3 regions of the Erwinia billingiae Eb661 genome follow, and region 2 is predicted to be linked to each of the others. Evidence: predicted binding sites of a transcription regulator. Region 2 holds the regulator's gene; each other region holds the start of a gene.
What was found. The regulator Fur, encoded in region 2, represses iron uptake genes when iron is present. The targets are predictions, from matches to a motif close to ATAATAATGAGAACNACTATCAA.
Positions count from the first base shown of each region.

Region 1 (4,910 bases), 2.2 Mb from region 2:
ACAACCTGGCTTTGCAGGCGCTGCAAAAAGCCGGTGTCGATCCTAAGCAGGTCAGCTTTGTCTTTACCACGCCAGCAGAAGCGACGCTGGTGCTGGATCAGGGCGGCGTCGATGCGGTTTCCACCTGGGAACCTTACGTGTCGTTTGCCACGCATCAGTCAGGCGCACAGATCCTGGCGGACGGTAAAGACTATCCGGCCCTCAACTATCTGGTGGCCAGCAACGCCGCCATTGCCAGCAAGAAGGCCGAACTGGCCGACTTCACGCAGCGGTTGAGCCGTGCCCGCGCCTGGGGCATCCAGCATCCTGACGCCTATGCGGCCTCCATCAGCAAGCTGTTAAGGATCCCGCAGGACGTGGCGCTGGCAAAGGTGAAGCGCGAAGTGAACTCCGTTGACACGAACAGTCAGGACGTGGTTGCGGTGCAGCAAAATACCGCCGATTTCTACGTGAAAAATGGCCTGATCCCGGCACCGCTGAAGGCGGCTTCCTTTATTGACCTCAGCCTTTCGCAGGGGAAATAGCATGCATCTGGCGCTTTATCTCAGCGACACCGGGTTGCACGCCGGAGGCTGGCGGCATCCTGAGGCGCAAAATAACGATCCGATGCAGCTGCAGACCTGGCTGACGCTGGTGAAAAAAGCCGAGCAGGCCGGATTTGATTTCGCATTTATCGCCGACAAACTGTCGATCGATGATATTTACGGTAACGACATCGCCAGCACCGTTCAGTCGCGTCCGGGTTATGCCCGTCCGGAACCGATGGCGCTGCTGACCGCATTGAGCCTGTTTACCGATCGCATTGGCTTAGGCGCAACCGTATCGACCACCTACGGTGAGCCTTTCCATACTGCCCGCACCATCGCCACAATCGATCATTTTAGCGCCGGCAGAATGGGCTGGAACGCGGTGACCTCGACCAATGATGGCGAAGCACGCAATTTCAGCCGCCAGCAGCATTTAGGCCATCAGGCGCGTTATCAGCGTGCGGGAGAGTTTATCGATGCGGTGCATCAGCTGCTTGCCAGCTGGCAGCCTGGTGCGCTGGTGGCCGACCAGGAGAGCGGCGTTTATATGGATCCGGAAAAGGTCAGCTATACCGATTTTCACGGCGAGCATTTCCATATCAAAGGGCCGCTGACCGTCGCCGCCTCGCCGCAAGGCAGGCCGGTGCAGATCCTGGCGGGCGTCTCGGAGGATTTTAAGAAGGTCGCCGCCCGGGTGGCAGAGGTGATTTTCACCGTTCAACCCGACATGGCGCGCGCGCAGCAATTTTATCAGCAGTTTAAGCAGGAGATGGCCGCCTTGGGTCGTCCACCGCAAGCCTGTAAAGTGCTGCCCGGCCTGATGCCGATTGTGGGCGCAACGCAGCAGGAGGCGGAAGAGAAGCGCCGTCAGCTGGATGAACTGGTCAATCCGTTAGCCGGGTTGAGCTTTATGTCTGCCAGCATGAATTACGATTTGTCGCAGCACGATGAAAACGACATATTCCCGGATATCTTCGACAAAATCAGTGGCAGCAAAGGGCGCTTTGAGTACGTGATTTCTCAGGCGAGGAAAGAGGGGAAAACGCTGGCCGAAGTGGCGAAAGCCTATGCGGCCAGCGCCTCATTTAAGGTGATTGCCGGCACGCCAGAACAGATTGCCAGCGAGATGATTGCCTGGGTAGAGGCCAAAGCCTGCGACGGTTTCGTGCTGATGCCCGCTGATATGCCGGCCTCGTTGAATAATTTTGCTGAACGGGTCATCCCGGAACTGCAAAAGCGCGGTGCCTTCAGGCAGGGCTATCAGGGAACCACGTTGCGCGACCATCTGGATTTACCGCTGGTCACGCCTCGTTGAACGACGAGTAAAAAAAAGGCGAACCCATCACAGGTTCGCCTTTTTTCGTTCTGGCGTGTTACCAGGCCAGCACTAATCCTGCAATGGAAGCAGAGAGCACGCTCACCAGCGTTGAGCCGTACAGCAGTTTCAGGCCGAAGCGGGAAACCACGTTACCTTGCTCTTCGTGCAGGCCTTTGATCGCGCCTGCCACAATCCCGATAGACGAGAAGTTCGCAAAAGAGACCAGGAACACGGAGAGGATGCCGACGCCGCGTGGTGACAGTTCAGCCGCCACTTTTTGCAGATCCATCATCGCCACAAACTCGTTAGACACCAGTTTGGTTGCCATGATGCTACCCACTTTCAGCGCTTCACCTGCCGGCACGCCCATCACCCAGGCAAACGGGTAGAAGACGTAACCCAGCACACCCTGGAAGCTGATGCCGAAGACGAAATCGAACAGGGCGTTAATCGCTGAAATCAGCGCAATAAAGCCAATCAGCATCGCCGCGACGATCACCGCAACTTTGAAACCGGCCAGGATGTATTCACCCAGCATCTCAAAGAAGCTCTGCCCTTTGTGCAGATCGCCCAGCGTCAGTTCTTCTTCGCTGTCGACGCTGTACGGGTTGATGATCGACAGCACGATAAAGGTGCTGAACATGTTCAATACCAGCGCGGCCACCACGTATTTCGGATCAATCATGGTCATGTACGCGCCCACAATTGACATTGATACGGTAGACATCGCCGTTGCCGCCATGGTGTACATGCGGCGCTGAGACATTTTTCCGAGGATATCTTTATAGGCAATGAAGTTCTCTGACTGACCTAAAATCAGCGAGCTCACGGCGTTAAAAGATTCCAGCTTGCCCATGCCGTTGATTTTTGACAGCACGGTACCGATGGCGCGAATAACAATCGGCAGGATACGGAAGTGCTGCAAAATCCCGATCAGTGCAGAGATAAACACGATAGGGCAGAGAACATTGAGCCAGAAGAATGCCAGGCCTTTATCACTCATGTTGCCGAAAACGAAATTAGTCCCTTGTGCTGCATAGCTCAGCAATTTGTCGAACAGACCCGCAAACCCTTTAACGAAGCCAAGACCCACTTCAGAGTTAAGGAAGAACCACGCAAGCAGCACTTCGATAACCAGAAGCTGTATAATAAAACGTACGCGGATGTTTTTCCGATCGGTGCTAACCAGTAAGGCCAGCACGGCTACCATCACCAGCGCCAAAGCAAAATGAAAAATGCCTGACATGTGTGCTCCATTTTTGAAGGATGTTATATTTCGCTGCACATTCTATGTAACAAGAAACTGAAAAACGAGATCTAGAACACAATATAACAATTACCTATCACCCTTCCCGACAGAATCCCCTGATTGATCACATCCTGATACTGTTTAAAAAAACACCCCACGCATCGGAAGGTTAAGCTTTTACCGGCGCACGAAAAGTGATTGCTCATTTTTTAGCTATGGAGTAGTTTGAAATCAAGGTATAGCCTTTGCTATATTTCTTAGTACTGGCTATCAGAGCGATATGCAAAACCCATTCAAATGCGCTTGATAATCATTATCATTTAAAAGACAATGATCTCTTCAGGTGTTTAGGGGACTAACTATGTTTGAAGGCCGCACAGTAGAACAAACGGTTCGCGGATCGCGCAAAATCAAATTTGCGTTGATGGGCCCTGCGTTTATCGCGGCTATCGGTTATATCGATCCCGGCAATTTTGCCACCAATATTCAGGCCGGCGCCTCTTATGGCTATACGCTGCTGTGGGTGGTGGTGTGGGCCAATATTATGGCGATGGTGATCCAGCTGATGTCTGCCAAACTCGGCATCGCCACCGGGAAAAACCTCGCTGAACATATCCGCGATCGTTTCCCGCGTCCTGCCGTCTGGTTTTACTGGGTGCAGGCTGAAATTATTGCCATGGCGACCGACCTGGCGGAATTTATCGGGGCGGCGATTGGCTTCAAGCTGATTTTCGGCGTCAGTCTGCTGCAGGGCGCGGTGCTCACCGGCGTGGTCACCTTCCTGATCCTGATGCTGCAAAACCACGGTAAAAAGCCGCTGGAACTGGTGATTGGTGGCCTGCTGCTGTTTGTCGCGGCGGCTTACGTCATCGAACTGTTCTTCTCACAGCCGAAGATTACCGATTTGATGCAGGGATTGGCCGTGCCTTCGCTGCCAACCGCCGATGCGGTGTTACTGGCGGCGGGCGTGCTGGGCGCGACAATTATGCCGCACGTGATCTATCTGCACTCCTCGTTAACGCAAAATCCCGACGGCGGCTCGCGTGAACAGCGCTACTCGTCAACCAAGCTGGACGTGGCGATTGCGATGACCATTGCCGGCTTCGTCAATCTGGCGATGATGGCCACGGCGGCGGCGGCGTTCCACTTTAGCGGTCATACCGGCATTGCCGATCTGGATCAGGCTTACCTGACGCTGGACCCGCTGCTGGGTCGCGCAGCGGCGCTGGTGTTTGGTCTGAGCCTGCTGGCTGCCGGACTCTCTTCCACCGTGGTGGGCACCATGGCCGGGCAGGTGGTGATGCAGGGCTTCGTCCATATTCACATTCCGATTCTGGTGCGCCGCGTGGTGACCATGCTGCCTTCCTTTATCGTGATCCTTGCCGGATGGGAGCCGACACGTATCCTGGTGATGAGTCAGGTACTGCTGAGCTTCGGTATCGCGCTGGCGTTAATCCCGCTGCTGACCTTTACCGGCAACCGCGAGCTGATGGGCGATATGGTGAACTCACGCCCGATGCAGCTGGCAGGCAAGGTGATTGTGCTGGTGGTGGTGGCGTTGAATCTGTATCTGCTGGTGGCGATGGCCATGGGGTTGTAAGCCGACTTCATTACTGCGCAGCCGATAAAAAAGCCGACCTTAACAGGTCGGCTTTTTTGATCGCTTAATGGCGATGATCGTGGTCGTGATGACGCTCTCTTTCATGATGACGGTATTCGCGATGACGTTCGCGATCGTGCCATCTGCGTTCCCGCTCCCATTCGTGACGACGGCGCATCTCTTCATGCCTGCGCCACTGCTCGTGTCGCCACCAGC
Region 1 is NC_014306.1:3,610,642-3,615,551, reverse strand. Features, by position in the region: gene EBC_RS17970 (ABC transporter substrate-binding protein) at 1-524, shown strand, start outside; gene EBC_RS17965 (LLM class flavin-dependent oxidoreductase) at 526-1,842, shown strand; gene EBC_RS17960 (NupC/NupG family nucleoside CNT transporter) at 1,901-3,091, opposite strand; gene EBC_RS17955 (Nramp family divalent metal transporter) at 3,456-4,694, shown strand; gene EBC_RS17950 (DUF2502 domain-containing protein) at 4,759-4,910, opposite strand, start outside.
Region 1: EBC_RS17955 (Nramp family divalent metal transporter) is a predicted target of Fur. The motif match lies at 3,398-3,420, and genes of this name have one in related genera.

Region 2 (4,910 bases):
AAAAAGTTCAGAGCCAGTCTGATATCGGTTGCGCTGATATCTGCGTTAGCCAGTGGTGGAGCAGCCGCCAACCAGCAGTTAGTCGATCAAATCAGCCAGTTTGGCGTGAAGTACAAAGTGACGGACAATCTTGCCGCCCAGCATGGCGTGGATTGCGCCGGACTGGGCGCTGACTGGGCCTCCTGTAACCGCGCAACCATTAGCTTCACCAATCCGGGCCCCGCCATCGACAGCAAAGACTGGGCAATTTATATGTCTAACGTGCATGAAACGCTGAAGGTCGAAAGCGATCAGTTTCGCATGGTGCATATTGTCGGGGATTTAACCCGCCTGGAGCCGACAGACAAATTCAAAGGCATTGCGGCGGGCGAAACCATCGAGATCCCGATCGTGAATGAATACTGGCAGCTGTTTATTACCGATGTGATGCCGCGTTGGTATGCGACCTCTGGCGATGCCACGCCGAAAATCCTCGTCAGCACGGATACCGAGATACTGACCGATTTTGTGGAGCCTTTTGGCGCTCAGTGGAAGCGCATCGCAGATGATAAGAACCTGTTGATGGATGCCCAGGGCCGCTTTACTAAAAACAGCGATGTCGCCCCGATGGCCGCGTCCACTTTACGTGGGCAAATCCTTCCCACCCCGTTGAAGGTTTCGGTGTTCTCTGATGACGCGGATCTCTCTGCTGGGGTGACGCTGGAACTGGCAAGCCTGTCGGCAGAGAAAGCCGAAGCCATACAGCAGCGTTTTGCGCTGATGGGAATCAAAGCGCAGCCCAATGGATACCCGATTACCACTCGGGTGAGCAAAAAAGCGTTCGATAAAAAGCTGGCCGTTCCGGGGGGATACACGCTGAATATTGGCAAGGACAAGGCTGAAGTGGTGGGTTATGACCAGAGCGGCGTGTTCTATGGTTTACAGTCGATCCTGTCGCTGATCCCGGCCGATGGCAGCCTGAACGTGGCGACGTTAAAGGCCAGCGATGCGCCGCGTTTCCAATACCGTGCGGTGTTCCTTGATGTGGCGCGCAACTTCCACAGCAAAGAGGTGGTACTGCGCTTGCTGGACCAGATGGCGGCGTGGAAACTCAACGTTTTCCATTTCCATCTGACCGACGATGAAGGCTGGCGTATTGAAATTCCAGGCCTGCCGGAGTTAACGGAGATTGGCAGCAAGCGTTGTCACGATCCTGAAGAGAAGCGCTGTTTGCTGCCACAGTTAGGATCGGGACCAAACAGTGATAACAGTGGCAGCGGTCATTTCAGCCGTCAGCAGTATATCGATATTGTGAAGTATGCTGATGCGCGCGGTATTCAGGTCATCCCGGAAATCGATATGCCGGCCCACGCCCGGGCAGCGGTAATCTCGATGGAAGCGCGTTACGATCGCTTGTTCAATGCCGGTAAGGAAAAAGAAGCCAATGAATTCCGCCTGCTCGATCCCAGCGACAATTCCAACACCACCTCCGTGCAGCTTTACGATCGCACCAGCTATCTCAATCCGTGCCTGAGCTCCTCGTTACGCTTTACCGACAAGGTGATAGGTGAAATCCAGGCGATGCATAAAGCTGCCGGACAGCCGCTGAAGACCTGGCATTTCGGCGGAGATGAAGCCAAAAACATTCGCTTAGGATCCGGCTATTCGGATAAGAACACACCCGTTGAAGGCACCGGTTTACTGGACTTAAGCCAGCAAGATAAGCCGTGGGCAAAATCCCAGGTCTGCCAGACGATGATTGAAGAAGGAAAGATTGAAGACCTGGATCATCTGCCGAGCGACTTTGCCCTTAACGTCAGCAAGCAGGTTAAGGCACACGGTATCGGCAAAATGCAGGCCTGGCAGGATGGTATTAAAGACGCTAAAAATGCCAAAGCCTTCGCAACGGACAGGGTTGCGGTCAACTTCTGGGATACGCTGTTTTGGGGCGGTTTTGATTCTGCCAATGACTGGGCAGGCAAAGGTTATGAAGTGATCGTCTCCAATCCGGATTACCTGTATCTCGATTTTCCTGCCGAGGTGAATCCGCTGGAGCGGGGATACTACTGGGGAACGCGCTTTACCGATGAACGGAAAATTTTCCACTTCGCGCCGGATAACTTGCCACAAAACGCCGAGACTTCCGTCGATCGCGACGGCAAACCTTTCACGGCTAAATCTGACAAGCCCTGGCCTGGCGCTCACGGCATCTCCGCTCAACTGTGGAGTGAAACCACCCGTACCGACGCGCAGGTGGAGTACAAGCTTTTCCCGCGCATTTTGTCCGTGGCGGAACGTGCCTGGCACCGCGCAGCCTGGGAGCAGGATTATAAAGCCGGCAAAGAGTATACCGGCGGCAAAACCCGCCTGGTAGACCAGCAGGCTCAGCTGAAGGACTGGCAGCGGTTTGCCAACCTTCTGGGGCAACGTGAATTGGCAAAACTGGATAAAGCCGGCATTGCCTATCGCTTGCCGGTGCCCGGTGGGGTGGTGCAGGACGGTAAGCTGGTGGTCAATACCGAGCTACCGGGCTTAACCGTTGAGTACAGCCTGGACGAGGGGACAACCTGGCAGCAGTGGCAGGCGGATCAACCGCCGGCGGTGGCCGGTAAGGTATTGCTGCGTACGCGCAGTCCTGATGGTCTGCGCGTCAGCCGGACGGAAGCGCTGTAACGGGGCGACAGGCAAAAAAAAACCGGTGAAGGATCACCGGTTTTTTGCTGTTAGTGTAGATTACTTGTCGTGCAGCGTCTCATCTTCACGGCAGTCACCGGTTGAGCAGTGACCGTAAAGGTACAGGCTGTGGTTACTGAGTTTGATGCCGTGGCGCGTGGCGATATCACGCTGGCGAGCTTCGATGTTTTCATCACGGAACTCGATCACCTTGCCACAATCCAGGCAAATCAGATGATCGTGGTGATGCTGCTGAGTCAGTTCGAAAACGGATTTACCACCTTCGAAATTATGACGGGTAACGATCCCGGCATCATCAAATTGGTTAAGAACGCGGTAAACCGTCGCCAGACCAATCTCTTCGCCCATGTCAATCAGACGCTTGTACAAGTCTTCCGCACTGACGTGATGGCCCTCAGGTTCCTGAAGTACTTCCAGAATTTTAAGTCGTGGAAGCGTGACTTTCAGGCCGGCCTTCTTTAATGCGGTGTTATTGTCAGTCATGCGGATATTGTCCTGTTACTTTGCTAGTCACTTTGTGGCTGAAAAGCCCTGAACATCGGTCGTCGCGAAAAGCCAAACGTCTCATTATAGAACTGATATTTCGAAATGAACACCACTGGCGATGCATCTCAATCAAGGGAGGTAAGGAGAAGAGTCGTTACGTCCGTGAGAGCAAGCGGTTGGGCTGACATTTCGCTCTGCCTCATCATAGTCGCTATTAGAGCGAAAGGCGCTGAGAAAGCGGGTGACCGATGGCGATATTTTACAGATTTGCAGATGAAAGTTACAAAAATGTGTCTATTACTTCTATAGGAAAAACCACTGGCCTGATGTGAGATACCTCCCAATCAGGCCGGTCTGATTACGCTTCCAGGATTTCTTTCAGCTGGAGCTCGTCATAAATCTGTTTGACCCACTGCTCGGTGCGCTCACTGGTGAGTTCTGGCTGACGATCTTCGTCAATAGCCAGACCGAGGAAGTGCTTATCATCCGCCAGCCCTTTCGAGGCTTCAAAATGGTAGCCTTCAGTTGGCCAGTGACCGACGATCACCGCGCCTTTAGGCTCGATAATGTCGCGGATGGTGCCCATCGCGTCACAGAAGTACTCAGCGTAATCTTCCTGATCGCCACAACCGAACAGCGCAACGAGCTTGCCGTTGAAATCAATTTCTTCCAACGTCGGGAAGAAATCATCCCAGTCGCACTGCGCTTCGCCGTAGTACCAGGTTGGGATACCGAGCAGCAGAATATCAAAGGCTTCAAGGTCTTCTTTGCTGCTTTTAGCGATATCATGAACTTCAGCCACCTCTTTACCGAGCTGCTTCTGGATCACTTTTGCAATGTTTTCTGTATTGCCCGTATCGCTGCCAAAGAAAATGCCTACGATTGCCATGACTTACTAACCTCTTGAAACGTGTTGATAGGGTAAAGGCTGCTTATTACAGATACCGGCAATGATAGCAGACAGCTACAGGGGGATAAATGAGTAATCCGCCTGCTTTTGTCGCTTTGTGCTTCACCGGGGGGTGCTGAAAGCGCCTGTTCAGCGGTCCTGATCGGCCAACTGCGCCATGACCATTTCTTCAATCAGCTCGCTGCGGCTCATATTACGCTGCTCGGCAAGCTGGTTCAGAGCATCAACCGCGTCACTGTTCATTTTCAGTTCAACGCGCTTCAGCCCGCGCACTTTATCGCGCTTAAGCTGGTTGCGTTTGTTGATACGCAGCTGCTCATCACGCGTCAGCGGATTGGTTTTTGGTCGTCCCGGGCGACGGTCATCTGCGAACAGATCGATCGTGGTGCGGTCCGTGTTTTCTTTTGCCATAGAATCGTGATACTGAAAGGCTGGAGTTCTGATGGTTCAGGCCTGATGTCGGCTGAAATTCGTGCAGCGACAAATTTTTAGCGCGCCATCATACCCCAGCGAAAGTCATGACGACAATGATTTAGCCATCTCAGGATATAATTGTTTTTACAGCGCAAAAAAACGGCGTATTGCGCGCAAAACAGCATCAGGTTTCTCGGCATGGACCCAGTGACCGGCACCGTTGACCACATGCGCACGGGCTTTGGGGAACTGCGCCAGCAGGGCGTCACGATATTCATCGGCCAGGTAGGGCGAACGTTCGCCGCGAATAAACAGCGCGGGATGTTCCCAGGCCGGAACCGGCTGCCAGCCAATAATCCGATCGTAGCACTGCCACAGCACCGGCACGTTAAACCGCCATTCCCCTTGCTGGAAGGATTTCAGCAGA
Region 2 is NC_014306.1:1,447,902-1,452,811, forward strand. Features, by position in the region: gene EBC_RS08090 (beta-N-acetylhexosaminidase) at 1-2,652, shown strand, start outside; gene fur (ferric iron uptake transcriptional regulator) at 2,713-3,156, opposite strand; gene fldA (flavodoxin FldA) at 3,518-4,048, opposite strand; gene ybfE (LexA regulated protein) at 4,199-4,480, opposite strand; gene ybfF (esterase) at 4,628-4,910, opposite strand, start outside.

Region 3 (4,910 bases), 140 kb from region 2:
CGATGCCTACCCTCAACGCTTACGCCGCACTGCCGGTCGGCGCGCAGGCCCCGGACTTTAAGCTTCAGGGCGCACTGGCGGGCAAGCCGCTGACCTTCTCGCTGCAGCAGGCGCTGGCAAAAGGCCCGGTCGTGCTTTACTTCTTCCCGGTGGCCTTCAGCAAAGGCTGTACCATTGAAGCTCATGACTTTGCCGAAGCGACCGATGGCTTTAAAAAGCTCGGTGCCAGCGTGGTTGGCGTGACCGCCGGCAATACCGAGCAGATTGGCGAATTCTCTAAACTGGAATGCCGCGATAAATTCACCGTAGCTGCCGACCCTGGCGCGAAAGTGGCCAGCGAATACCAGACCACCATGCAGATCAAAGGCAAAACCGTCTCTGACCGTACCTCATATGTCATCGCGCCAGACGGCAAGATCCTGCTGAGCTTCACCGACCGCAACCCGGATACCCATATTCAGAAAGCCATGGACGCGGTGAAACAATACTCTGCTTCGCATTCCTGATCCTGAGTTTGCCGGTCACCCTTTAGCCTGCTGAGGCCCGTTATGTTAACTGCTATTTTGTCCGCCTTTTTAGGCGGCATTATCCTCAACTTTATGCCGTGCGTGTTTCCGGTGATCTCCCTGAAAGCGCTGGGTTTGCTGCGTCATCAGGGCAGTTCGTCGGCGGCACGCGCCGAGGGACTGGCCTTCCTGGCGGGCGTGGTCGTCACCATGATGGCGCTGGCGGGCATCCTGCTGGCGGCGCGGGCCACCGGTGATGCGGTGGGCTGGGGTTTTCAACTCCAGTCGCCGCTGGTCATTGCCATCCTGGCGCTAATTATTTTGGGTGCGGCGCTGAATCTTCTTGGCGTCTTTGAAGTCGGGCTTTCGTTGCAGCGCGCGGGCGAAATCGAAGTCGGTCGCAGTGCGTTAGTGCGTTCGGCGCTGACCGGTGCGCTGTCGATCGTGGTCGCCACGCCATGCTCCGCGCCGTTTATGGCCAGTGCGATTGGCTATGCGCTGGTGCAGCCGCCGGCCGTCTCGTTGGCGATATTTTTCTCGCTGGCGTTGGGGTTCGCCGCACCCTTTACGCTGGTGTCACTGTTCCCGCAGCTGGCAAAACGCCTGCCTCGCCCTGGCGCGTGGATGGATGTGCTTAAACACGGCCTCGCCTTCCCGATGTTCGGTGCTTACGCCTGGCTGGTGTGGGTGCTGGCGCAACAGGCCGGTACCGGCGCACTGGCGACGATCCTCGCCTGCTCGGTGCTGCTCGGTTTTGCCGGCTGGCTTTACGGCATCGCGCAGAAACGACGTTTTCGTGAAAAATCGCACAAGCTGCTGTATGCCGTTACCGCCGCATTGCTGGTGGCTGTGATAGCGCCGGTGACCGGCATTATCCAGCCTGGCGCCCCGCTGCCTGACGGACAAACCGCCGCAGCCGTTACCCAGGTGAAATGGTCGCCACAAACCGTTGCCGAGACGCGCGGGCACGGTAAAGCGATCATGGTGGACTTCACCGCATCCTGGTGTATTACTTGTCAGGTAAACCAGCGCACCACGCTCTCCACCACGGCGGTGAAAGAGGCGTTGCTGCGCACCGGCACGGTATATATGGTTGCCGACTCGACGAAATTTAACCCCGACATTGATGATGCGATGAACGAATTCGGCCAGGGCGGTCTGCCGCTGTACGTGGTGTATCCGGCTGATGGCAGTGCACCGAAGGTGTTGCCGCAGGTATTGACCCCGTCGATCGTGGTGAATGCCCTTAATCAGGCGAGCGGCAAAAAAGCGTGATCAAAGCAGGACGTGAAAGAAAGGCGGTGGATGGCTAAATCCGGTACGCAACGTGATGAATGGCCAGATTTGATGGCGGAAGCTCAGGCTGGAAAACAGCAGGCCTACACTCGCCTGCTGACCGAGCTGGTGCCGGTGATCCGCACCCTGGTGCATAAGCACATTGACGATGCGGTGCTGGTTGAAGACGTTATTCAGGATGTTCTGCTGGCCATTCACCGCGTCCGCCATACCTACGATCCCGCCTGCCCGTTTTTGCCGTGGCTGATGGCCATTACCCAGGCGCGATCGGTGGATGCGCTTCGCCGACGCGGCCGCCAGCGTCACTGGGAAGTGGAGGAAGAAGACACCGCCGCCACCTACCCGTCGACATCTTTTGTCGAGCCTGAGCGGCCGGAAGCGCGGGAAGAGCTGAGCCTGTATCTGAATCAACTCTCATCCCGACAGCGGCAAATCGTTGAGCATGTACATCTGCGGGAGATGACCCTGGCGGAAGCCGCCACGCAGAATAATTTGACGGTTCCGGCCGTAAAGTCACTTTTGCATCGCGCATTGACCAATCTTCGCCGTTTTGGAGCAAAGCATGACCGATCATAATGCCTTAATTGAAAAACTCAGCCGCAGCGCGGCGCCGGTAAAAAGGACGGCACCCACCGGGTGGCGCGTGGTCGCCGCGATAGTGATGGCCCTGCCCTGCGGCGCAGCGGCCAGTTTGCTGGTGCACCGCAGCCTGACCGACTGGTCTCAGCCTGGGATGGGCTGGGCGATTTTTCAGCTGGTGCTGGCGTTTATCGCCGGAACCCTGGCGATCCGTAATGCCTTTCTGACCAGCATTGCCGGTCGCCGACCGTTGAGCTGGAAATGGTTTGTGCCGCTGGCGGTGTTGTGGCTCGGCAGTATTCTGTTCAATATGCGCAGCGTTTCCCCGATTCATGGTCAGGGTGAAGGCACCAATTGCTACCTGTTTATGCTGGTAGTCAGCGTGCCGATGGCGGCAATTATGATTGGCTATCTGCGTCAGACGCGGGCAATTTATCCGGTAAAAAGTCTGGCTGCGGCCGGCGCCGGTACGGCGTGCATGGCGTTAGTGATGCTGACACTGTGCCATCCAGTTCATCTGGTTATGCCGGATTTGATCCTGCATCTGCTGGCCTTCGCGACCATTGTACTGACCACGATTGTTGTCGGTCGCAGGCTGGTCGTTCTGTAAGAAAATCCGCGACCGCAACACTTCGAAATGGTTCAACACATTCTTTTGCATTGCCAATCAAAATGATTATACTTCTCATTCGTTTTTTGGTGCGTTCAGGAATTTTCTTGCTCTGCATTGTGCGAAGTAAAAATAATAAAATCATTTTGAGGGTAAATAATGTCCTTTGCTCCTTGCTCTTCCCAGGGAACTCGCGCCAGCGGATCCAGATTCACCCCCGTTTCCACGCCGTCTTTATCACTGCTTGCCGTGCTGATTGCCTCTGCGTTGCCGGTTTCCGCCGCAGAAACGGCGCAGAAAGAACAAAACCTGGTGGTCAATGCCGCCACGGATGACAGCAGCAACACCGCAGACACCGACTACAACGTCCCCGTCACCCGCGCGGCCACGAAACTGGCCCTGACCGCCCGTGATACGCCGCAGTCGATAAGCGTGATCACCAAACAGCGTATGGAAGATCAAAAGCTGGAAACGCTGAACGATGTGCTGAAAAACACCACCGGCATCTCTGAATTTAACTCCGGCGCGAACCGCAGCAATTTCTATTCGCGCGGATTTATGATCGATAACTATCAGGTTGATGGCGTTCCGGTGCTGGTCGATCCGCGCTGGAATATCGGTGATACCCTCTCTGATACCGCGATTTATGATCGGGTCGAAGTGGTTCGCGGCGCAACCGGTCTGATGACCGGTGCCGGCAGCCCGGCGGCCTCGGTCAACATGGTGCACAAGCATGCGGACAGCAAAGAATTTGTCGGCAACGTCTCGGCCAGCTACGGCACCTGGGACAATCAACGCTATGTCGCCGATTTATCTGCGCCGCTGACCGAGTCAGGTAACGTCCGCGGCCGCATTGTGGCCGGCTACCAGGACGGTGACAGCTGGCTGGATCGCTATCACAGCCAGAAGAAATTCCTCTACGGCATAGTGGATGCGGATCTGACCGACTCCACCACCCTTTCCGTCGGGTATGACTACCAGGAAAACCATATCTCGGGCAACACCTGGGGCGGTTTGCCAACTTACTATCTGGATGGCAGCAGAACCCATTACGATCGCAGCACCAATACCGCGCCAGACTGGGCGTATAACGACAGCGACTCGAAAAAGGTCTTCGCCAGCCTGAAGCAGAGCTTCAATAACGGTTGGGAATTTAACCTGAGCGGCAGCCACACCGAAGCGACGATGGACAGTAAAGCGCTGTATATCGACGGCTACTTTGATAAAAATACCGGTATCGGCGTTGGTCCTTATGCGGGTTACGACCTGTTAGGCGGCACCGGTTATAACAGCGCCAAACGGAAAGAAAATGCGCTTGATGCCTATGTCAGCGGACCTTACGAGCTGCTGGGTCGTCAACATGAGCTGATGGCCGGCGTGAGTTATATCCGCCAGAACGATCGTTATTTCAGCGCCTTCACCAACCTGACGTCAGCCGATGTCGGCGACTTCAATAACTGGGGCAATTATCCGGAACCGGACTGGGACGATCAGGCCCTGTCGGAAGACAACACCATTCATCAGAAGTCAGCCTATATGGCAACACGCATTTCGCTGGCCGATCCGCTGCACCTGATCCTCGGCGCGCGCTACACCAAATACAGCGCAGACACGCTGACCGAGAATACCGAGAAGAACAACATCACGCCGTATGCCGGCCTGGTGTATGACATCAACGATACCTGGTCTGCTTACGCCAGCTATACCTCGATCTTTAAGCCGCAGACCTACCGCAACGCCAGTGGCGCTTACCTTGCGCCGGTGACCGGGAAAAGCTACGAGACCGGGATTAAAGGCGACTGGATGAACAGCCGCGTAACGGCGTCGCTGGCGGTCTTCCGTATCGAGCAGGATCACCTTGGCACAACGGATTACGCGATTATTCCGGGCACCAGCGATTACGCTTACTACGAGCAGGA
Region 3 is NC_014306.1:1,306,930-1,311,839, reverse strand. Features, by position in the region: gene EBC_RS07400 (peroxiredoxin) at 1-506, shown strand, start outside; gene EBC_RS07395 (protein-disulfide reductase DsbD family protein) at 549-1,781, shown strand; gene EBC_RS07390 (sigma-70 family RNA polymerase sigma factor) at 1,812-2,378, shown strand; gene EBC_RS07385 (DUF1109 domain-containing protein) at 2,365-2,991, shown strand; gene fhuE (ferric-rhodotorulic acid/ferric-coprogen receptor FhuE) at 3,151-4,910, shown strand, end outside.
Region 3: fhuE (ferric-rhodotorulic acid/ferric-coprogen receptor FhuE) is a predicted target of Fur. The motif match lies at 3,054-3,076, and genes of this name have one in related genera.